One region of the Cryobacterium sp. Sr8 genome, then DNA from elsewhere that is predicted to be linked to it. Evidence: riboswitches for the same ligand, from Rfam matches in the RefSeq annotation. Region 1 holds a riboswitch; each other region holds the start of a gene.

The links. A riboswitch is a leader RNA that binds a small molecule or an ion and turns the genes downstream of it on or off. The one in region 1 is predicted to bind thiamine pyrophosphate.
Region 2: it holds a riboswitch for thiamine pyrophosphate, as region 1 does, so the genes downstream of both, E3T54_RS05060 (MFS transporter) here and thiC (phosphomethylpyrimidine synthase ThiC) in region 1, are expected to answer to the same signal.
Region 3: it holds a riboswitch for thiamine pyrophosphate, as region 1 does, so the genes downstream of both, E3T54_RS05035 (3-oxoacyl-ACP reductase) here and thiC (phosphomethylpyrimidine synthase ThiC) in region 1, are expected to answer to the same signal.

The regions. Positions count from the first base shown of each region.
Region 1 covers NZ_SOHO01000005.1:1,225-13,003, reverse strand. The annotation lists gene E3T54_RS00260 (FeoA domain-containing protein) at 1-256, shown strand, start outside; gene E3T54_RS16595 (hypothetical protein) at 383-544, opposite strand; gene E3T54_RS00255 (alkaline phosphatase) at 656-2,275, shown strand; gene thiD (bifunctional hydroxymethylpyrimidine kinase/phosphomethylpyrimidine kinase) at 3,294-4,103, opposite strand; gene thiC (phosphomethylpyrimidine synthase ThiC) at 4,127-5,779, opposite strand; TPP riboswitch at 5,773-5,880, opposite strand; partial or broken gene E3T54_RS00240 (rhodanese-like domain-containing protein) at 6,004-6,528, opposite strand; gene E3T54_RS00235 (hypothetical protein) at 6,671-6,895, opposite strand; gene istB (IS21-like element helper ATPase IstB) at 6,952-7,683, opposite strand; gene istA (IS21 family transposase) at 7,680-9,146, opposite strand; gene E3T54_RS00220 (DUF4158 domain-containing protein) at 9,744-10,490, shown strand; gene E3T54_RS00215 (hypothetical protein) at 11,532-11,779, shown strand, end outside.
Region 2 covers NZ_SOHO01000030.1:5,149-11,876, forward strand. The annotation lists gene E3T54_RS05045 (ABC transporter ATP-binding protein) at 1-17, opposite strand, end outside; gene E3T54_RS05050 (ABC transporter permease) at 10-822, opposite strand; gene E3T54_RS05055 (ABC transporter substrate-binding protein) at 812-1,873, opposite strand; TPP riboswitch at 1,912-2,021, opposite strand; TPP riboswitch at 2,249-2,356, shown strand; gene E3T54_RS05060 (MFS transporter) at 2,325-3,689, shown strand; gene thiD (bifunctional hydroxymethylpyrimidine kinase/phosphomethylpyrimidine kinase) at 3,640-4,500, opposite strand; gene thiE (thiamine phosphate synthase) at 4,497-5,159, opposite strand; gene thiM (hydroxyethylthiazole kinase) at 5,156-5,956, opposite strand.
Region 3 covers NZ_SOHO01000030.1:60-4,714, reverse strand. The annotation lists gene E3T54_RS05045 (ABC transporter ATP-binding protein) at 1-344, shown strand, start outside; gene E3T54_RS05040 (LLM class flavin-dependent oxidoreductase) at 341-1,657, opposite strand; gene E3T54_RS05035 (3-oxoacyl-ACP reductase) at 1,671-2,435, opposite strand; TPP riboswitch at 2,492-2,592, opposite strand; partial or broken gene E3T54_RS05030 (recombinase family protein) at 2,660-3,049, shown strand; partial or broken gene E3T54_RS05025 (IS3 family transposase) at 3,097-3,284, opposite strand; partial or broken gene E3T54_RS05020 (IS3 family transposase) at 3,300-4,536, opposite strand.

The DNA.
Region 1 (11,779 bases):
TCGCCCCGTCGGGATGAAGCTCACCGATGCCACAGCTGGCGGGGAGATGGCCATCGTGCGCGTATCCGACGCCGCGCCGACCCTGCTCACCTACCTGGCGGCGCTGGGCCTGGCCGCCGGAACGCGACTCACGGTGCGGAAGCGCCGCTCGAACTCCGCGGTCATGACGATCCAGATCCGGGGTCAGGCCGAAAAGATCCACCTCGGCAGTGTGGCCTCCGATGCCCTCTGGGTCGAAAGAACCGCGGCGGCCTGAGCCGTGGCGGTCTGACGGCACGAATTCAATCGCACCCCACCTACGTCTCCCCCACCCGCACGGATCCAAGGAAATGTCATGAAAAGTTCGCTCCCGGTCACGCTCACCCTTCACCATGCCGATGCGTCACAGCCGCCGGCGGTCGTTGTGGTCAGTTCGAACCAGCACGGGCAGCTGCCCGCCGTTCTCGTTGACCCAGTTGACCACAATGGGCGGGTTGTGTCGGGGATGTGGCTCGGGGACGCCCTCGGCGACCGAGCCGATGGAACGTCCTACCTTCAACTGCATCCACAATTCCGCTGACGCTTCGTGGCGAGATGTTGCCGCAGGGCGCCTTGTTTGCCTCAACGTTCATGCTGGAGTCACTGGGGGTTTGAGTAGCGCGGCAAGGGTGGAACGATGACAGATTTCAGCCGCCGCTCCATGTTCACCGTTGCCATTGCCGCTGCCGGTCTCGCCGTCGCCGCACCTGGTGCCGCCCGGGCCGCCCAGGCTGCCCGTCCCGCGGCCATCCCCCTGGTTCGGAACCGTTTGACCTTGCCCAGCGGGATATCCACGGGCGACGTGACCACCGATTCCGGAGTCCTTTGGTCCCGCGGGTCCGGACAGGGTCTGCTGGTCGCTACCCTGCGCGCGGTAGACGACGGCGGGTCTCCGCTGGGCGGCGGCCGTGCCTTTGAGCGCGTCTTACGAGGCAGTCTTGCCAGTGAAGCCACCGATTTTACGTCCAGAATCAACTCTCGGAACCTTCCGTCGGGAACGCGTTTTGCCCTCAGCCTCCAGTTTGAGGATGTGGACGGGAACCTCGGTGAGGCTGCGCAGGGCTCCTTCAGCACGGCACCGGGCCAGGGCCGGCGCGGCAGCGGTTCCGCCCCGCGGGGCCAGAGCTTTGTCTGGACTGGCGACACCGCCGGCCAGGGGTGGGGCATCAATGAGGAGATCGGTGGCATGCGTGGTTACGCCGCGATGCACGCTACACGACCGGACTTTTTCATTCACTCGGGGGACACCATCTACGCAGACGGTCCCATCCAGGCCCAGGTGACCGAACGGGACGGGAAGCTGTGGCGGAACATCGTCACCGAGGAGGTGTCCAAGGTGGCCGAGACGCTGAAGGAGTACCGGGGGCGGCACCGCTACAACCATCTGGACGCCAATCTCCGGGCCATGTACGCGGAGGTTCCGGTGATCGCCCAATGGGATGACCATGAGACGCATAACAACTGGTACGCCGGCCAGATCCTGACCGATGCCCGCTACACCGAGCGGCGCGTTGATGTTCTGGCTGCCCGCGCCCGCCAGGCTTGGCAGGAGAACCAGCCCATTGCCCAGCTGACCGACGGCAGCACCGGGTTTGAACCGGCGCGCATTTACCGCAAGATCTCCCGGGGACCACAGCTGGACATCTTCTGCCTGGATATGCGCACCTTCAAGGACCCCAACACCGATGGCAAGGAAGCCCAGCAGACCAACATTCTCGGCCAGGAACAGGTCGACTGGCTCATCCGGGAGGTGAAGCAGTCCACGGCCACCTGGAAGGTGATCGCGGCGGACCTGCCGCTTGGCCTCATAGTTCCGGACGGCCCGGTGAACCAGGAGTCTCTGGCCAACCGGGACAACGGTGCTCCGCTGGGCAAGGAGCTGGAGATTGCGGGCGTGCTTTCCGCCTTCAAACGCCACCGGGTGAGGAACGTCGTTTGGCTCACCGCGGATGTCCACTATTGCGCGGCGCACCACTATTCGCCGGAACGGGCGGTCTTCCAGGACTTCGACCCGTTCTGGGAGTTCGTGGCTGGGCCTATCAACGCCGGCAGCTTCGGTCCCAACCAGATGGATGGAACCTTTGGTCCCAGCGTGGAGTTTTCCCAGGCCGGCAGCTACGCCAACGAGTCACCTCGCAGCGGCGAGAACCAGTACTTCGGCCACGTGGATCTTAGTGAAGAGGACGTGATTTCTGTGAGTTTGCGCAACGCCAACGGTGCGGTGGTCTGGAGTAAGGAACTCCATCCCGAGCGCTAATCCCAGCGGACTCGGCAGCGATGCTGCCGGTAGCGGTGGTCACGACGGCGCTCCTGGAAGTCGTGCGGCATCGTCATCGCCTACCTTAACAAGGTCGGGCTGGTGGCGCGCGAGCGCTTCGCCTGCCCCATGATCGTGTAATTCCACCACCGCTAGCCACTGCCGCCCCAAAGTGGTCACAAAACCCTTGACGGCTTCATCCCGCCGGAGTGTATTGGTGTCTCCTGTGCAACCGGGGGCGACGTGGGCGAAGACGACATGGGCAAAGATGGGCCGGACCGCTGTGATCTCGGTATAGCCGAACTCTCCCCCACAGAATGGTGGGTATGCGATCGGATGATCGCCAACGGGGATCCGTCGGCTAGTCCCGGTGCGGGGAGTCCGCGCGCTCGGCGATCTTGAGTCGGCGGCTATCCGTTGGCGGCAAAGGAGCGAGCGGCCGCGATGACTGTCTGGCCGATTTCGTCCAGCGGCTCGACACGCAAAAGAGCTGCGGGGTACCTGTCGCCCAGTTCCCGGTTCATTCCTTGGAACCACGCTTAGATCATCTTGGCACTCTCACGCTGAATCAGGATGCCGGTCACGTGGTACGCCGTGCGGAGCCGTTGCACGACGTCGGCACCGGGCGCGCGGGCGCCACCACTGACGATCCCACAACAGCGCGTGATCGCATCAGGAACTTGCTGGTTGAGCACGGAGCACGGCCGAGGACGAACAACTCACCGATCGGGGTCAGAGCCGAACGCTAGGCCGATCTCGCAATCCCACGGATATTGTCTGCAGGTTCAGCCGGTCGCCAACGGGCAGCGCGAGCCGTTTCGGAACGGGGTTTCGAACGGACTGACTCCTGGGGAAATAGCTAAGGCCCACGGCAATCGCGGTGGGCGCTCGTTCCACAAAGCAATGCCACCGCAAGTCGACTCGAACGGTGTGCTCTGATGAGGTGGGCGTCTTACCTGCACCGATCGCGCGGGTCAGAACGAACCGTCTCGGACTCATGCCGCCAGAGCGGGCCCGGTCAGGCGCCTCGGGGCCACAGCGCATGCAAGTGGTGCACCGGACCGTGGCCGTGGCCGACGTCGAGGGCATCCGCGGCGAGCAGGGCGCCTGTCAGGTAGTCCTTCGCATCCGTCACCGCGCCAGCCCAATCCGGGCGTTGGGGACGCAGCGCCGCGATTGCCGCCGAGAGTGTGCAGCCCGTGCCGTGCGTGTTCCGGGTCGGCACGCGCGGAGCACGAAGCCGGGTGATCGTCCCGTCCAGTAGGAGGAGATCCACGCTCTCGGCGCCGCCGAGGTGACCGCCCGTGATGAGCACGCCAGGGCACAGCCGATGGAGCCGCTCCAGCTGGCCGAGCGCCTCCTCCTCGCTGACTGCTGCCTCGTCCTCGCCAAGCAGGGCGGCGGCCTCTGCCAGGTTCGGCGTGACGAGGTCGACGACAGGCAGGAGCTCCTCTCTCAGCGCGGCCAGCGCGTCGCCAGCGAGCAACTGGTCTCCGCTCGTAGCGACCATGACCGGGTCGAGCACAATGAAGGCCGGCCGATGTCGCAGGAGCGTGGCCGCGACCGCCGCGACGATGCCGGCCGTGCCCAGCATGCCGATCTTGACCGCATCGATGCGAACGTCGTCGAAAAGCGTGTCGAGTTGTGCGGTGACAAAGGCCGGGGGAAGGTGGTGGCTCGCTGCCACCCCCTGGGTGTCCTGGGCGACCACCGCGCTGATGACACTCGCGCCGTACACGCCCAGGGCCGAGAACGTCTTCAGATCCGCCTGGCTGCCGGCACCGCCACTGGGGTCGGTGCCGGCGATGCTCAGGACGTTGAAGATCATCGGCGGGGCAGTTGGAGCGATGCTCAGATCGCCCTGATCGGCAGGTACACCGAGCTGCCCATGCGGGCGAATTCCGCGGATTTGTCGGCCATCCCCGCCTCGATCGCCTCCAGGCTGGAGAGCCCATTCTCTTCCGCGTACGCCCGGACATCGGCGGAGATGCGCATGGAGCAGAATTTCGGCCCGCACATGGAGCAGAAGTGGGCGGTCTTCGCGGGCTCTGCCGGCAGCGTCTCGTCATGGAAGCTGCGGGCGGTGTCGGGGTCCAGGGATAGCGCGAATTGGTCATTCCAGCGGAATTCGAACCGTGCCTTGCTGAGGGCGTCGTCGCGTTCCTGGGCCCGCGGATGCTGTTTGGCCAGGTCCGCGGAGTGAGCCGCGATCTTGTAGGTGATGACTCCCGTTTTCACATCGTCACGGTTGGGCAGCCCCAGGTGTTCCTTCGGCGTGACGTAGCAGAGCATCGCCGTCCCGGCCTGGGCGATGATGGCCGCGCCGATGGCGGAGGTGATGTGGTCGTAGGCGGGCGCGATGTCGGTTGCCAGCGGGCCGAGCGTGTAGAAGGGGGCCTCCTCACAGAGCTCTTCCTCCAGCCTCACGTTCTCCACGATCTTGTGCATCGGCACATGCCCGGGACCCTCGATCATGACCTGCACGCCATGCGACTTCGCGATCCTGGTCAGTTCCCCGAGAGTGCGCAGCTCGGCGAACTGGGCCTCGTCGTTGGCGTCGGCGATGGAGCCGGGGCGGAGCCCGTCACCGAGGGAGAATGTGACGTCATAGCGCCGCAGGATCTCGCACAGGTCGACGAAGTGGGTGTAGAGGAAACTCTCCTCGTGGTGGGCCAGGCACCAGGCGGCCATGATCGACCCGCCGCGCGACACGATTCCGGTGACCCGCTTGGCCGTCAGCGGCACGTAGCGCAGGAGCACTCCGGCGTGGACCGTCATGTAGTCGACGCCCTGCTCGCATTGCTCGATCACGGTGTCGCGGTAGATTTCCCAGGTCAGCTTGGCCGGGTCGCCGTTGACCTTCTCGACCGCCTGGTACAGGGGTACGGTGCCTACGGGGATGGGGGAGTTGCGCATAATCCATTCCCGGGTCAGGTGAATGTCTTTGCCCGTTGACAGGTCCATCAGCGTGTCGGCGCCCCAGCGGGCGGCCCACACCATCTTTTCGACTTCTTCGGCGATTGACGAGGTGACTGCGGAGTTGCCGATGTTTGCGTTGATCTTCACGGCGAACGCCTTGCCGATGATCATGGGCTCGCTCTCGGGGTGCTTGTGGTTCGCCGGGATGACCGCCCGGCCGCGGGCGACCTCGTCCCGCACAAGTTCCGCAGGCAACCCTTCCCGGGCGGCGATGTACGCCATCTCGGGCGTGATGATTCCGGCCCGGGCCCAGACCAGCTGCGTGGCGGCGCCGTCGATGGGCTCCGGTCGCTCCCACTCGTCCCGCATCTTCGGCAATCCGGCATCCAGATCGATTTCGGTGCCCTCGTCGGTGTAGGGGCCCGAGGTGTCGTACAGGTCGAAGTGCTCGTCGTTGCTCAGGTTCACCCGCCGGACCGGTACGGTCATCCCCGGGAATCCGGGTACCAACTCGTACCTTTTCGTGCTTCCCCAGATGGCTCCAGTGGTCACTGTGGACACAGTTGTAGCGTCGTTTGTTCGCATTCTGCAGATCTCCCTACGCCGGCATTACCCGGACAGGTTCAACGGTCGACGGCCCTGGCCGTCCTCTCAGCTCGCTGGTGCGAGCTCCCGTGGTTAGTGGTTGAACCATCAACCCTACCGGTCGATTCCGCCTGGCGCATCGGCAGGCCAGCCCCCATGACCTTTCCCCACGCCAGCAGGCCGCCCTGCAGGTGTGTCGTCCGTGCGTAGCCCCGCCGCTGCAGCTCGGCCAGCGTGTCATGCGAACGGCTCCCGGCCTGGCAGTACAGGACGATGTCCCGATTCCGGGAAAGTTCGCCGAGCGCTTCGCCCGACAGGATGCGACCCTGCGCAACCAGCCGGGATCCGTGAATGTGGCCAAGCGCATATTCCGCCGCTTCCCTGACGTCGATCAGGTCGAAGTCCTGGTGACCGGCGTCCCGGGCTGCCAGGCGGTCGCGCAATTCCCGAACGGTGATGGCGCGGGCGTCGCCCGCCTCGTCTCGCGGGGCAACCCCGCAGAGTCGTTCGTAGTCGACCAGTTCGGTGATCGGGTTGCGGGCGGGGTCTCTGGCAATCGTGATCTCCCGCCAGGACGAGGCCAGCGCGTTGAACAGCAGTACGCGTCCCAGCAGTGTCCGTCCGGCTCCGGTGATCAGTTTGACCGCATCCGCCGCCATCACCCCGCCGATGGCGGCGCAGAGCAGGCCCAGGACGCCGCCTTCCGAGCAGGAGAGGGCCGATCCGGCTGAGGGGGCCTCGGGGTACAGGTCTCGGTAGCTCGGCCCGTGTTTCTCCCAGAAGACACTGACCTGCCCGTCGAAGCGTGTGTTTTGTCAACTTGAAGCCGGCCATTTGAGCGATAAGAAACCTGCCAGTGTGGCGTGGTTTCCGGCCAGTTGAGCACGGTGGTCAGAACGTCCGGTTTCCGGGTTCGTTTTCGTCGCCGTCATCGGCGGGGGCGTCGGTGTTTCCGTTGCTCCATCCCGCTTCGGGATCGAGGAAGTCGGCAGGCCATGGGGCTGGTCGTCCGTTGTCGTCCCACCAGCCCGTGTCGGCGCCGTTTGTGAGGATGTTCAGGTCGTCTTCGAGGGTGCACCCGAAGGGGTGCGAGGGCCGCGTTTCTGCATCGTTCATGGATGATTCCTTCTGCTGTCGATGTGTTTTAGTCATGGCTGGCGCGGTTACGGGGGCTATTTCATGAGGGCGTGTTTGACCCGGTAGGACTCGCCACGGAACTGCAGGAGCCGGCCGTGGTGAACGATGCGGTCGATGACGGCAGCGGCCATGTTGTCGTCGCCGAACACCGTTCCCCATCGGGAGAACTCGAGGTTCGTGGTGATGATCAGGCTTCGTTTTTCATAGCCGTCGGCGATGACGTGGAACAGGAGCCTGGCGCCCTCGGTATCGATCGGTAGATATCCCAGTTCGTCGATGGCCACGAGCTTGTTCTTCGCGATGGATGCCAGCTCTCGGTCGAGGCGGCCTTCGTCTTTGGCGCGGCGCAGCTGCATGACTAACGAGGACGTGGTGAAGAAGCGTGCTGGGATCCCTTCGCGGCAGGCGGCGGCTACCAGCGCGGTCGCGAGGTGTGTTTTGCCGGTGCCGACGTCGCCGTAGAGGACGAGGTCTTCGGCCTGGTTGATGAACTCCAGCGAGGTCAGCGCGTCACGGCCGTAGTCTTCGGGAAACTTGACGTTGGAGTAGTCAAACCCGCTCAGCGACTTCAACGCCGGCAAACGTGCCGCGGTCAGCAGTCGTTGGCGGCGTGATTCCTGCCGGGATTCGTGCTCGGCCAGGAGCATTCCGTGGAGGTATTCGCGTTGTTTCGGGGTGCCTTTCTCGGCCCATTCCGCCAGCACCGTGCCGGTCAATGATGACTGCCGGCCGGTCTCGATGATGTCGTGGACGGTGACCAGGCTCATGCGATTTCTCCGGTCATAGTGTTCACGGTGGTGAAGATGTCATAGACGCTCAAATCCACGTTCTCTACCGTCGGCGTGGTGCCGTCAGCGAGCCGGCGGGCGAGCATGCCCAACGCGGCCATGTCCGGGGCATCTCCGCGCTGGATCAGCAGGTCGGCGGCGCGGATCGCAGCGTCGAAACCGGCCGATCCCGACGCGGCGTCCACGGCGTTCAGGAGCCGGCGCCGGTTGGTGGCCGTGGCCATATCAAGCCAGTCCCGCACGGGCTCTGAGACCAGGGCCCGTAACGGGGAATGACCCCAGGCTCCGGGCTTGGTCACCAGCAACGGCAGCAGCGACGCGGGTTCGAAGATCGTCTCGGTCTGGCGGCCGAAGGCCCGCGGGAACGAGCGGACGGGCGTGGCCTGCTCATCGAGAATCTCGACCACATCGTGCCGCAACCCCACCGTGAGAGTGCGACTGTGGAAGGCGGACCCGGCCGCGTAGGGGTTCCCGTCAATGAGGAGGTTCCCGGTCTTATCGGCGGTGCGGGTCTCGTAACGCACCGGGTCGAACCCGACCCCCGGCAACGCCAGGCTGGCGGCGACGTCCTGGGTGAAGAGCTCGCCCACCGGCAGGCCCTTGCGATAGTGCACGGCCGCAGCCAACGCCAGGCACCGCGCCAACAGCACCTCGTTGAGGCCCTGCAGGGTGGCCGCTTCCGGCTCGGGGACCATCAGGTTGCGCCGGAGGAACCCGACCGCGTTTTCCACGTTGCCCTTCTCATGACCCGAGTACGGGTTGCAGTACCTGGACTCGGACCGGTAGTGCAGCTTGAACGCGCCGAACAGTTTGGTCTCGGCGACCTTGGTCCCCACTCGTCGCCCAATCCCGGTGGCGTTGTCAAAGACCAGGTGCCGGGGCGCGGCGCCGATGTGGTCGAACACGGTGCGCAGCCCGTGGCAGACACACTCCGCTGTTTCTCCCCGGTAGGCCTGCACGAAGCGCATGTTCGAGAACGGGAACGTGACCACGAAGATATGCAAAACCTGCCGGATCCCCGCGATGACGGCCTCAGCCTGACCGAAATCGACCTGCGCGGTGCCAGCTGGCCAAACAAGTTCCGTGAAGCCCTCGCCGGCCCGACGGTGCTGAACGTTCCACTTCCTCACGAAGCGTTGCACCGGCGAATAACTTCCGATGAAACCTTCCTCGGCGACGAGACGATCAAAGACCCGCTTGGCCGTGTGGCGTTGCTTACGCGGCCGACGCTGGTCCTCGCCCAACCACAATTCAATGGTGTCTTCGAAGCCGGTCAAGACCGAGCCCGCAGGCCGGGCCACGGGCACCGTGGGCTTCGGCGAGTAGTCCTGTTGCCCGATGTACTTCGTCACCGCGTCGCGGCTGACCCCCAACCGGCGGGCGATTTCACCGCCCGCGATTCCTTGGGAATCGAGAGTTCTGATATTTTCTTGCACGGACATGGGTACCGTCATCTGCTTTCTAGTTCCTTCCGGCGCGACCGCTTGGCAGTAGCTACGCCGTAAGGAACCTATCTGGGGGTGGCGGGCCCATGTCTCCAACGCACGGGAGAAGGGCCGCGGCCACCGGTGATCTCTGTCTCTGCGGATTCCCCAAAACCAACGTCTTGACGGGGCATCGCCTGGCCTGATTCTTAGCGCTCTTTCGGCAGGAAACCGGCCACTAACTTGGCAGGATTCCAGCGCCGAAACGGCCTACAAAGAGTTGATCACACACAGCCACCCGCACGTTGACCCGACCGCTGGTCAGCATCTGCAGGTTGCGGGTACGGCGGATTAGGGGGAGGACTCCCGTTCCGGCGCGGACTCGTCCAAAATATCTGCGCGTCGTGTGACCATGAATTCTGAGATGCGGCGACGATCCATCGCAGTCACGGGGTCTGAGGAGGATCGGTACGGAAATTCACGGTAAGGGATCCGGTGGCTGTTGAATTGGTGCCATGGTGGTCGATTTCCTAAGTGATGAGCAGGCCGCCGGGTTCGGCCGATTCCCTGATGAGGTGTCGCAGGAAGACCTGGAACGCTTCTGCTGGTTGGACGATGGCCGATCTGTCGGTAGCCGGCCGCCGCCGGGGGATGCACAACCGCCTGGGATTCGCTGTGCAGCTGGCTACGGTGCGGGTCGTGGGTCGGTTCCTGACGGATCCGTTGGATGTTCCCTGGCCGGTGGTCGAGTCCTTGGCCGGACAGCTGGGCATGGCGGATGCCTCCGTCCTCAAGCTCTACGCGCAGCGGGGACAGACCGGTTACGAGCATGCAGCGGAGATCTCCGCCGTCTACGGGTACGTTGACTTCGCCGATCCGGCCAGGCACGAGGAACTGAAGCTGTTCCTGTCGGCCCGGGCGTGGACGTCGGCGGAGGGGCCGGTGCGCCTGTTTGAACGGGCGGCGGTCTGGCTGCGCGAGCGGAAGGTCCTTCTTCCGGGCGTCTCCACATTGACGCGCCTGGTCTCAGAGGTCCGTGCCGGCGCGAATGACCGGCTCTATGCCGTGCTGATTGACGCGGCCGGGCCCTCCCTGATCCAGGAGTTGGAGGGCCTGCTTCGCGTCGCGGACGGCTCGAGGCTGACCGCGTGGGAACGGCTGCGGACGGGGCCCTCAAGGGAGCTGCTGCGGCAGCTGGACCGGCTGGCACGCCTGCGGGCCCTGGGCGCGGGGACCGTTGACGTGGAAACGATACCCGCGGGCCGGATGAACGCCCTGGCCCGCTACGGGCTGGCAGGCAAGGCATCGGCGCTTCAGGGGCTATCGGGCCAACGCCGGGGCGCGACCCTGCTCGGGGTCTGAGTAGTAATGGAACGGAAACGTGCGCTAAGGGGTGGGCGTACGGGTGAGGTAGCCGTAGATCGTTGATCGGGGGACGTTGAGCGTTTTCCGTCCGAGGAGAATATGGCCGCAGAGGTGCCCTCAGGCAGGGTCGGGGTGGACGGCGAGCGGGGCCGTTTCTCAGGCTTCGGCGTTTCGATCGGTTACCGTGGAGGATGTTCTTTCGGCGGGTCAATTCGCTTTGCTGATGGCAGCAACGGAGGTGATATGACGCGGGATGGCACTGCACGCCGCACGGCTGCACCCGGGAGACTGTCACCTGTCGTTGCGTTACTCGCCTTGGCTGTGATGCTTGTTGGTATTTTCGCCACTCTTTCCCAGGCCACCGGGCATGACATGCACGCCACGGTTCCGTCGTCTTCCGCGGCGGCCAGTTCACTCGAGGAGGCTGCGGGTCTGCCGGCCGTGGCGGTGGTGGCTCCCGCGGCCGTGTTGATGTCTTCAGGCGCGCATGACGGCTCGTTGGATTGTGGTTTGCTCGCGCTGGCGTGTGTGCTATTCCTTACCCTCGTTGCCTTGGTCGTTGTGGCTCGGCGGATAGCTGTGTATCGACAACATCTCGATGCCGGTGGCGTCTCGCTCGGCCTAAAGCGCGCAGTCGTTTTGCCGATTCATCGGCCCAGCCTCACTCTTCTTTCCATCTGTCGCGTTTAGACCGAGTTGCCGCTCTGGTGCCAGACCTGGCGTCGGAGCTCCGCCTTGCCCACGGCCATCCGGTCTCCTAACGCGTGACGACGAGCTCACGAGGCGTCTCTCTTCGCTAGATTCACCCCGCCGCACAGCGCCATGTGGGCGCTGTCGGTGCCGCTCATTGGCATCATGGCCCTTTAGCAGATGCGCCACGAGCGAGACAGACGCGAGTGGCGCGCGTATAGACGGGTGTTGAATCCGTTTGAACACACTCGCGGGCTCGGGGCGGATCCCTCACATGAAACGCCTATGCGGCCACTCACCACGGCCTGTGGCGTACAAAAACTATTCCAGAAAAGAAAGCGCACCACTATGAAGAAGAATCAACCTAAACTCCGGCACGTCGTCCCAAACTACGCGGTATACATGGGACTTTTCATTGGCACCGGATTCCTTTCAGGCTCAATTGTGCACTTTCCGATAGATCCAGTGCGATTCTCAATAATTGGATTTATCGGAGCGGCGGTATTTGTTGCCTCGTCGACAATCAACGAAATCACCATGCAGGAACGGAAGCTGTCTCCTGCCGAAATATTCAAACTCATTGCATTTTCGATCGT
Region 2 (6,728 bases), on a different contig from region 1:
GGAGTCGCCTCAGCCATGCCAGCTCCTGCGTTCCTTCGAATGCCAAGGGATGATCGCCCGTTCGGCGACGTAGGTCAACAGGAACAGGCACACGCTCACGAACGCGGTCACCGCAACGGCAGCCAACACAAGATCGGTGCGAAACGAGTTCTTCATCACCGCCATATAAATGCCCAGGCCTCGCTCGGCGCCGACGTACTCGGCAAAAATGGCACCGGTGACGGCGTAGGCGATTCCGATTCGAAGGGCCGTGAAGAACGAGGGAAGCGCCGACGGAAGACGCACGTACACGAACTGCTTCCACCGGTTAGCCCCCATGCTGCGCAGCAGATTGATCGCGTCCCGATCGGTGCGGTTGAAGCCGTCAATCAGTCCGACCGTGACCGGAAAGAATGTCACCAGGGCGATGACGATGACTTTGGGCAGCATTCCGAATCCGAACCAGATGATCATCAGCGGCGCGATCGCAATGATGGGTATAGCTTGGGATGCCACCAGCAGTGGCACCAGTGCTCGCCGCAGCCATGGCGAAAAATCGATCAGGATTGCCAGCGTCCAAGCGACGGTCAGGGAGACGGCGAAGCCGAGAAACGTCTCCTGCAGGGTGGGGAGCGTATTGTCCCAGATCGTGGTGCGGGCCTCCCAGCCCTGCTGAAGAATGCGCTGCGGGGAGGGCAGGATCGCCGGCTGCACTCCGCCTGCCGTCACCGCCACCTGCCAGGTGATCACGAGCGCGGTGAGGATCGCGGCGGGAGGCGCTAGCGCCGAGAGTGCAGTCGTGCGGGGCGCTGTAGCCCGCTTCACGGTGATGCTATTTTTCACTGAGGTAGTGCTCAGTGAACAGTGTCGACGTGTCCAGCGGCGCTGTGAGCGGTTTGCCGTCTTCGTCGGCCAAGAGGCCGGCACGGTAGAGGGAATCGGCCAGCTGCTGCCAGGTGTCTGCCGTTTGAGTGCCTACTTTACCGTTGGCGTCTTTGAGGTAGGAAGCGCTCAGTTTTTCCTGGCTTTGGTACACGAGTTCCGTGTTTTCGAAGGCACCGGGGTTGGCGTCGATCAAAATCTTCGCCGCGGCATCTGGATGGTCGGCGGCGTATTGGTACCCCTTTTGCAGGGCCTGGACGAACTGAGCAGTGGCGGCAGGGTACTTGGCCGTCCAGTCCCGGTTTGCCTCGACGATCACCGAGTATTGGTCCGGTAGGCCATAGTCGTGCAGAGCGAAGAACTTCATCGGGGTGCCGCGAAGAGCGGCGTCGATGCCCTCCCAGGTGGTGAATGCCGAGGTGAAGTCAACTTTGCCGGCATAGAGGGCCTCATAGGCGGAGGTGCCCAGCGTGATTTTCCTAAACTCGCCCGTTCCACCGTCGTTCTTGATGACATCCGCAGCCTCGGTGGGGAAAGTTGCGCTGGGGTCTGCCATGCCGAGGGTCTTGCCGTCGAGGTCCTTGGGGCTGCGAATGTCGTCGCGGCTGGCCAGGACCCCGATCGCCGTAGCGTCGTGCTGCAGCACCGACATCACCGAGATGTTGCGCACACCCGCTGCCGCCGCGAAGGTGGCCGCGTCCTGGAAGCTGATACCGAAGTCAGCTGAGCCGGCGTTGATGAGTGCGTCGGTGGATGACTGGCTGTATGGGAGCACCTTCACCTCAAGCCCCGCCTGCGTGAAGTAGCCCTTCTCAAGAGCGACATACAGCCCGGTGTGATTGGTGTTCGGTGTCCAGTCCAAGGCGAAGGTCACCGGAGTCAACGCGGTAGACGAGGCGGTGCCAGTCGCCGAGCCTGAGGCGCAGCCACTCAGAACTGTCGCCGCGGCAAGAGCCAGCGCGCCCACCGTCACCCACGACGAAGGCGCACTTTTGAGTAGAGATAGTTGCACTGTCGTGCCCTCCTTGATTGCAGGAATATCAGGGCACGGGTGTGAGAAAATTGCCTCCCTGCGCTGGCATGATCCAGATCAGGTTCGACGGTCGAAGATTGATAATCTTCCTCTCAGCCCGGCTCACCGGACTCCCGTGTTCAAGACGAGTGTAACCAAGAAACAGCCAAGCCTGGACGAACAACGTGTTGGTTCACACTCCATGCGTGCGTACCAAGTCATCGAACAGCACCATTACGACTCCGACGAGGTCGCCGCCAGATCCCCACTCTCGCCGCGCGCTTGCAGACAATCACAACCAGAAAAAAGGGGCCAGAACATGGCCGAACGCAAACATGGCTAAACGCAGCCCCTGACACAGAGTGCTACGTTGTTCCTCGTCCACACGGGAGCCCTCTTGCAGGGGCTGAGAGGAAGCTGAGGCAGCTTCGACCGTTGAACCTACCGGGTAATGCCGGCAAAGGAAGTGAAGTTGATGCGTTACGCCCACCCCAACCCCGCCTCTGCCCCCGCTCAACTGCCACCGTCTGCACCGCCAGGCATGCGCCGCGCCATACGGGGCGGGATCTTCGGCAACTATGTGGACCAATTCGACATCTTCCTACCCGTCATCGCCCTGACGCCAGCAGCGGCGCATCTTTTCGGGTCGGAAAACCTGGTCAGCAACGCCGGACTGATCTTTGTCGCGACGCTGCTCGGGCGGCCGATAGGAGCAGCGATCTTCGGTCCGATCTCCGACCGCATCGGCCGCACGGCGACGACCAAGGTCGCACTCACCGGCGTGGCGCTGACGACACTGCTCATCGCACTGGTTCCCAGCCACGCCGTGTTCGGTGCAGGATCGCTCCTGTTGATCCTGGCGCTGCGTTTTCTCGGCGGAATTTTTCTCGGCGGTGAATACACCTCGGCTGTTCCACTGGCGATGGAATGGTCCGAACCTGAACGGCGAGGGCTTGTCAGCGGGCTGATCATGTGGATGTCACCCTGGGCCAACGCCACCATCGCCGGCCTGGTGTTCGTACTCCACGGCACGCTCGACACCGCCAGCTACAACGCATGGGGCTGGCGCATCCCATTCCTGCTCGGCGCCGTGCTCGCTTTTGGAATGCTCGCCTATTATCGTGCCCGGGTTGAGGATTCCCCGATGTGGACCCAGACCCCACGCCGCACGAACCCGCTGAAGGAAATTCTCATCGGCGAACACCGCCGGGCGCTGTGGCAGGTATTCATTCTGATGAGCGGCATGTGGTTGCTGACTTACATGGCCATCCCGGTGCTGACTGGGCAACTCGGCGCCGATGCCGACGTGGGCGCACAAACCATAACGTTCGCGATGATGTGCGGCACCGCCGCAAGCGCCTTCACCATGGCCGGTTGTGGGCACCTGTCGACGTTCACCGGCCGCCGCGTTTTCTTCATCGGCTTCGGCCTGATCGCAGCGGTACTGGGACCGGTGATCTTCCTAGCCGTCTTCACCGCCGCCGGCACCACGGCTTTGGTGCTGCTGGTCGTGGCGCTGCAGATCGTCACCGTTTCCGGCTACGGCCCGGTCGGCGCCTACCTGGCCGAACGCTTCCCGACTGCCGTGCGCTCCAGCGGCTACGGGGTCGGTTATAGCCTTTCCATCGTCATTCCAGCCCTCTACCCGTACTATCTGCCGGCCCTGCAGAATGTGCTCGGCGACCACGGCGCCGTCGCAGCGCTGCTCGCACTGGCTGGAGCGCTCGTGCTGACCGGCGCGCTGGCCGGCCCCGAAACAGTGCGGGTCAGCCTTGGGGCGGCCCGCCTGCCCACAACCGATGAAAGTGGTGGATAGGACCACGCCCGGTACCGACCTCGAGTTCGTCGGCGTGTTCCAGACTCTCCTGCAACCAGGACTTAGTCATCGATAACGCGACGCTCCAGTCCCCGAGCCGGGCCTGCAATGTCGCCATCGCCGACGACATCGAACATCCGGTTCCGTGGGTATTGGCGGTGTCCACCCGATCGGCTGCAACCTCAATCATCTGCCGGCCGGCGGGCAGCTGGCCGGTGGCATCCACCAGCGCGTCCGGGCACACGGCACCCTCTAGATGGCCGCCCTTGACCAGCACAATGACCTTATGCGCCGACGAGAGTCGCTTGCCCTGCTCGAGTGCGTGCGGCCAGGTCGAAGCGGTCGGCTCTCCCAACAGCACCCCCAATTCCGCCAGGTTCGGTGTGACCAAGTCGACCCGGCTGAGCAGCCGGATCATGGCGCTTTCTGCAGCCGGCTCGAGCAGCCGGTCGCCGCTGGTGGCGACCATCACCGGGTCAAGCACCACCACCGGCGGTTTCACCTTCTCCAACCAGTCATCGACGGCCTGAACGATCTCGGCATTGCCGAGCATCCCGATCTTGACCGCATCGATAGTGACGTCGTCACTGACGGCATCGAGCTGTTCACGAAGGAAGGCCACCGGCGGAATATGCACCGACCTCACCCCGTGGGTGTTCTGGGCAACCAGCGCGGTGACGACGGCCATCCCGTAGCCGCCCTGCGCGGCAATGCTCTTCAAGTCCGCCTGGATGCCGGCCCCACCTGTTGGATCGGTGCCAGCGATGCTCAGAACTCGGGGTACTGTGCGCGGCAGGACGGTACGAATCATCGGTTCCACTCCTCCACAAAATCCTCGGCCACCCGTTTCGGGTCCGCGGCGGCACAGATCGCGGAGACCACTGCGACACCTGCCGCCCGCGCCCGGCGCAGCTCGCCCACGTCGTCCAGCAAGACTCCGCCAATGGCCACGCAAGGCAGGCCTGCCACGGCAGCGAACCCGGCGAAACCGTCCACGCCGATCGGCGTCGGATGGTTCACTTTTGTGGCCGTCGCCCGGATCACACCAGCGCCCAGGTAGTCGACCGTTCTATCTGGCAGGAGAGCCACCTGGCGGAAGTGATCGACAGTATTGGCGGTCAACCCGATGATCGCGTCGTCGCCGACGATCATCCTCACGGCCGTAACCGGAAGGTCGCTTTGGCCGACGTGGACGCCATGCACGCGGGCGCCCGCAGCGCGGGCAGCCAGGAACACGTCGATCCGGTCGTTGATGAGAATCGCGGCCAGGTCACCGACAGCCTCGGATATGCGCAATACGAGCTGGTAGAAGTCGGCAGCGGACGCATCTTTCTCCCGGATCTGCACCGTTCGGACGCCACCGGCTACCGCAGCCCGCACCGTCTCGACCACCCCGCGACTGCCACATAACGCCGTGTCGGTGACCAGATACACGCCTGGCGTGAAAGTCTCCCTACTGAACTCAGTCATGAAATCGCTATCGACGCCCGGATCGCGGCCCCGTCAACGCTCGCCAATGCGTCAAGGAACGCGACGGCAAAACTGCCTGGACCGCCGGCGCCCACCGCCGCCCGCTCGGCCGCGATCGTATATACGGCCGTCGCGGCGGCAGTGGCAACAAGACGATCGTCGCCGACCGCGAGGAAAGCCGCGGTTATGGCGCCAAGCGCACACCCTCCACCGGTGACTTGGGTGAGGTAGGGATGGCCGTTGCTCAGGCGGATGACATCGGTTCCATCGGTGATCAAATCGGTCGCCCCAGAGATCGCGACGATGCAGCCGTACCGGTCAGCAAGCCGGCCAGCGGCATCCAACGCCTGCTCCGCCGTGTCGACCGAGTCCACCCCCCGGCCGCCATGGCCCGAGCCGTTCAGGGCAATCACCTCGGAGGCGTTGCCGCGGATTGCAGTGGGCGCGTACGCCAGCAGATCGGCGGCTAGCTGGGTGCGCACCGAAAGGACGCCGACGGCCACCGGGTCGAGCACCCACGGCGTGCCGATCTCGTGCGCCGCCCGGGCCGCTTCAAGCATGGCCGCACGCTGCTCCGCATGCGGAGTGCCCAGGTTCACTAGCGTGGCCGAAGCGATACGGGCGAACTGGTCGGCCTCGATGGGGATGTCGGTCATCGCCGGCGCAGCCCCGACCGCCAGCAACGCGTTAGCGGTGAAGTTGGTCACCACCGCGTTGGTCAGGCACTGCACCAGAGGTGTTCTCTCCCGCAACCGCGCCAGCAGCAGGCAGGCATCGTCCGCCGTGAAACGCCTCATTCAACGTCCTCGCTCAGATTTATCAACTGGGTGTGCCGGGGAGAGTTTGCGAACCGCAGCAGGAAACCGTCGACCCTCAGCAGGCGCATTCGGCCCGTGCACAGTCTAGAACACGGCGAAACGGCCGCCCCTTCACAGAGTGGAGACTGGGCTGGCCGCACCGATCATCGCCGGCTCTCAGATGCGGAAGATCCCCCCAAATCCGCCCGCGCCATACGGACGCGTGACGTTCTTGCTTGACTACTGGAGCATCATGCCAAGGCTCTTGAACGAAGCCCCAAAGGGCTGGATCGATGTCCGCGGATTCGTCGGAGTGGCAGGTAGAACGAAGCGGCCGCAGCGGTCAAGCCGGAAACGGCGTTGGCGGATACGCAAGGGCGCGTATACCGCGATAACGGGGGCCCCGAACTTCACACCGTTCAGTGTGCTGTGGCGCGACTTGTATGTCCGGCTTCCGGAAAATGCGGAGGCAGAGTCTCACCGAGACCCCAATGCAGGGCCACCGCTCACGCGGGGCCAACTGCGCTACGCACTGGATGAGGCGATGTCCCGATTCGACGCCAGACCCGACCGTGAGGAGCTGTCCGAAGCCCTGAACGGCACCGCGAAGTAGGGCGGCGATCGCTTTCCAATGGTCGGCTCCAGCTTGTTCGAGGCATATGAAGCTCTCGACCGGATTGAAAGCCACCTCACCGACTGGACTAGAGGACCGTTCCGCTTCAATCGCAAGAATAAAAGAACCGGACAATGGCGGCGCGGCTCATATCTTATC
Region 3 (4,655 bases), on a different contig from region 1:
TGCTGCGCACCGTGGTGCAGGGCAGAGATGTCCTGTTGCTGGACGAGCCGTTCGGGGCCCTGGACTCCCTCACCCGCACCGACATGCAGTCCTGGTTGCAGGGGGTGTGGTCCCAGAACGCCTGGACTGCGGTGCTGATCACCCACGACATCCGTGAGGCGATTTACCTCGCCGACCGGGTGGTCGTCCTCAGCGCGCGGCCGGCATCCGTGCGGCTGAACCTGACCATCGACCTGCCCCGGCCGCGCGAGCTGTCGATGACCACCTCGGCAGAGTTCGCCGGATACGAACGCACGCTCCTGGCGACCCTGCACGAGGAAACCCTCTCGCCCAGAGGACCCTAAACCGCAGCGCCGATCGTGGGTCGTTCCAGCCCCAGGTGCCCACGTAAGGTATCCGCGGTATAGCGGGTGCGGAACAGACCGCGCCGTTGTAACACAGGGATCACCCGGTCCACGAACTCATCCAATGATTCCGGCAGCAGCGGCGGCATCACATTGAAGCCGTCCGCGGCACCGGAACGAAACCACAACTCGATTTGGTCGGCGATCTGCTCCGGCGTTCCGACCATGGTGCAATGCCCACCGCCGGCGGCGAGCCGGCCCAGCAACTGCCTTACCGTGGGCTGCTCAGCCTCGATAATTCGTAGGATGGTCGCATACCGGCCCTGCGGCCCGGTGAAGCCGGCCAGCGGCGGCAGCGGCGGCACCGGCACATCCAAATCCCAATTGCTGCAATCCTGTTGCACGAACGTTCCCAGCTGCGCGAGCGACTGCTCGGTCGGCAGGAGGGCGTCGACCTCCGCTTGCTTCGCACGCGCCTGCGCCTGTGTGGACCCCACATAAGTGACGAGGCCGGGCATGATCAACACCGTATCCGGATCGCGTTTGGCTACGGCAATGCGCCGTTTCACATCCTGGTAGTACTCCTGCCCGCTGGCGAGGTCATATGCCACCGCATAGATACCTTCGGCATAACGGGCGGCCAGCTCCCGGCCAGGGACGGAGGCGCCGGCCTGAAACAGAACCGGTCGACCTTGCGGCGGGCGCGGCACCGTCAGCGGGCCGTCCACCCGGAAGTGCTCACCGGAGTGGCCGATCGGCCGCACCCGGGCCGGGTCAACATAGAGACCTCCGCGGTCCAAGACCAGAGCATCGTCCTCCCACGAATCCCACAATTTCAGCGCCGCCTCGATGAACTCGGCCGCCCGGCTATAGCGCTGATCGTGGGAGGGCAGCACATTCATTCCATGGTTGCGGGCTTCGGCGTCAAACATGGAAGTGACCACGTTCCAGCCAATGCGCCCCTTACTGATGTGATCCAACGATGCAAGCATGCGCGCCGCGTGGAAAGGCGTGTAAAAGGTCGCCGAAACGGTGCTGACCAGCCCGATCCGGCTCGTCGCCCGCGCCATCGCGGCCATCGCCGTCAGCGGCTCAAGAAACCATCGCGGGCCGGTACTCACATCGCCGACGGCGTGCCCGTCGGCGAAGAACACCGCGTCAAAGAGGCCACGTTCAGCGCTTCGGGCGAGCCGTTCGTAGAAACTGATGTCTCCCAACTGCTCGATGGGCGACTGCGGCCGCCGCCAAGCGGCGCCATGGTGGCCGCAACCCATGAGGAACGCATTGAAGTGGAGCTGGCGCGGGGCTGCCATGACCGGCGCGGCCCTAGTTCATCACCAGGCCGCCGTCGACTATCAGGTTCTGCCCGGTTACCGACCGCGCCCAGGGGGAGGCGAAAAAAAGTACCGCATCCGCAAATTCGGCCGGGGTTGTCACCCTGCGCAGAGGGGTGGACGCGGCGATGAAGTCGAACACGTCCTCGGGGGTGGCCGCGCTGGCATCCGTGGTGCGCAGCAGCCCGCCAGAGACCATGTTCACGGCGATGTTGTGCGGGCCAAGCTCTGAGGCGAGAGTGCGGGTCAGGGAGAGCAGGGCGGCCTTGGCGGCAGTGTAGTCGTGGTAGGGCACCACCGGGTTTTGGAACAGGTTGGTGCCGATGTTGATGACGCGGCCGAACCCGGCCTCGCGCATGCCTGCCAGCGCCTGCTGGGTCGTGTTCAGGGCACCGCGGACACTGCCAGAGAACTGCGCCTCAAACTCGTCCCAGCCGATGTCGGCAGCGCCGGAGCGGGCATCGCCGTTGAAACGGAAATCAGCCAACGCGTTATTGACCACCGTTGTCACAGGGGAGCCAAAATGTGCCTGAGCCTGCGTGAATATTGCCGCGACCTGGACCGGGTCGGTGACGTCGGCCCGTACGGCAAAAGCGTGCTCAGGCCCGAAGCTGGCGGCCAAGGTTTCTGCCGCCGCGGCGCTGTGGCGATAGTTGATGACCACCCGGGCGCCCTGAGTCGCGAAAGCGTGCACGATGCTGGCGCCCAGGCCGCGTGCGCCGCCGGTGACCAGGACAATCTGTTCTGCTATTTGCATGATTTTCTTCACCTTGGGTAAGGCGAAAGGACGAGATCCGGCCCCAATGCGGTGCACGTAATTCTCCGTGACATCCCTTCGCTAGTTCGAACTAGATCAGGTTCAACGGGTGTCATCTCAGCCGACCGTCATACAGTCAGCACCCCGTGTCGCTGGAAACGATTATACGCAACCGCCTGGTACCGGCGAATTCGCGTCCCGAGCCTGAACTCATCAACTGCTGAGACCTTCGCCACCTGGTCAACACCGTCCACGACCTCACCGACCGAGGCATCGGCCTCAAGGTGCTCACCGGCGAGGGCGCCGCGATCGACACCACGACAGCATCCGGGAAGCTCGTCTTTGGTATCTTCGCAGCCCTGGCCGAGTTCGAGCGAGCACTCATCTCTGAACGCACCGTCGCCGGGCTCGCCGCGGCGCGGGAACGGGGGAGGACCGGCGGGCGCCCGTTCAAGATGACGCCGGCTAAAATCCGCCCGGCCATGGCCGCTATGGGGCAGAAAGAAACGGAGGTCGGCGCCCTTAGTAAGGAGCTTGGGATCACCCGGCAGACACTGTATCGCCACGTTTCCCCGACGGGGGGCGGAATTTCAAGGTGGATGAGGCCAGCGTGAGTTTAGGCGGGTAGTTTCGGCTCTTCTTCTTATGCTTCGGCTGGCTTGTTGATCCAGGCCGCGTCGCGGGTGGCAAGGATTCTCGGGTCGAGGTTGGTGCTGAAGCGCTCCGGGAACACTGGGGCGAACTTCAAGGTCTTAAACCACGCCTCCGAGTAGGGGGGTTGTCGTTACTCACCCGGGGCCGGGAATGCGACTTGGCCACTTCCAGATCCGAGAGCAGGGAGGCGACGGTGAACCGTCCCGGGTTTCATGCCGCCGTTTTGTTGGCGGCTCCGTCTCTTAACGGGCCGGTTATTTCAGCGTAGTAGTTGCGTTCGTATTCCTCGGGCGGCATGTTGCCGAGGGAGCTGTGGAGGCGCCGATTGTTGTACCAGTCGACCCAGTCGAAGGTGAGTTCCTCGACGTGAGCGAGGGTTTTCAGCGGGCCGGTGATGAAGGGTGAGTTGTTCGCGACGGCCTCGTTCTTGTAGAGCCCCATGACGGTCTCGGCGGCAGCGTTGTCGTAGGCGTCGCCGATGGTCCCGATTGAGGCCACGAGGCCCTCGAGAGCGACCGTCTCGGTGAACTTGATCGACGTGTATTGGGCAGGTTCAACCGATCGGAGTGCCAGATCGCGTCAGGCTCGATCTGGGTCGTCGCGGCGGCGTTCTTGAGCGCGTCGGCGACGAGTTCGGTGCGCATGTGATCGGCGATGGACCAGCCGACGACTTTCTTTGAGTAGCAGTCGATGACGGTGGCCAGGTAGATGAAGCCCTGCCACGTGTGGATGTAGGTGATGTCGCCGACGAACTTCACCCCGGGCCGGTCGGCGGTGAAGTCCCGCTTGACGAGGTCGGGCATGCTCGCGGCGGCCTCTGCGTCAGCCTCGGTGGTGATGCGGAACGGGCGCGGCTGACAGGCCACCACGCCTACTTGGCGCATGATCTGCCGCACCAACTCGGGAGAGCACTCGGTTTGTTCCTCGGCGAGATCGGCGTGGATGCGCCGATACCCGTAGGTGCCCTCGGACTCCTCGAAGAAGTACTGGACCCTTGCTATCAGCGCCTCCCGGCGGGCCGCGGTGGCCGATTGCGGACGTGTGGCCCAGTGATAGAAGCCGGACGTCGAGACGGCCAGCCACCGGCACATTTTCACCACCGAATTCAGATTGGCGGGCTCAGCTTTTTGGGAATCGATGAATTCGTACTTGCTCACTACCGCTGCTCCCGGGCGAAGTAAGCACTCGCTTTTTTCAAGAAAGCGGTCTCCGCTCGCAGCTCTTGAACTTCACGCTCGAGCTCCTTCAGCCGGGCCCGTTCCGACACCGTCAGATCCGTCTCCGTGCCGCCGTTGGCCTCGCGGTATTTGATCAGCCAGTTGCGGAGAGTCTCGGGGCCGACGCCGTATGCGGTGGCGACGTCCTTGATCGGTTTGGAGGTGTTGATCACCTCGCGGCACAGCTCGTCCTTGAACTCTTGGGTAAATTTCCGACGTGATGCGGTCATGCTGGTCTCTACTTTCAGTAGTCCCTCATTTTAAGAGGGCCCACTGTCCGAGATCTCCGCGGCAGGTCACGGCTACTGCCTCCGCGCGCCCGCGCAGGAAGCCTGCCCCTACGCCAACA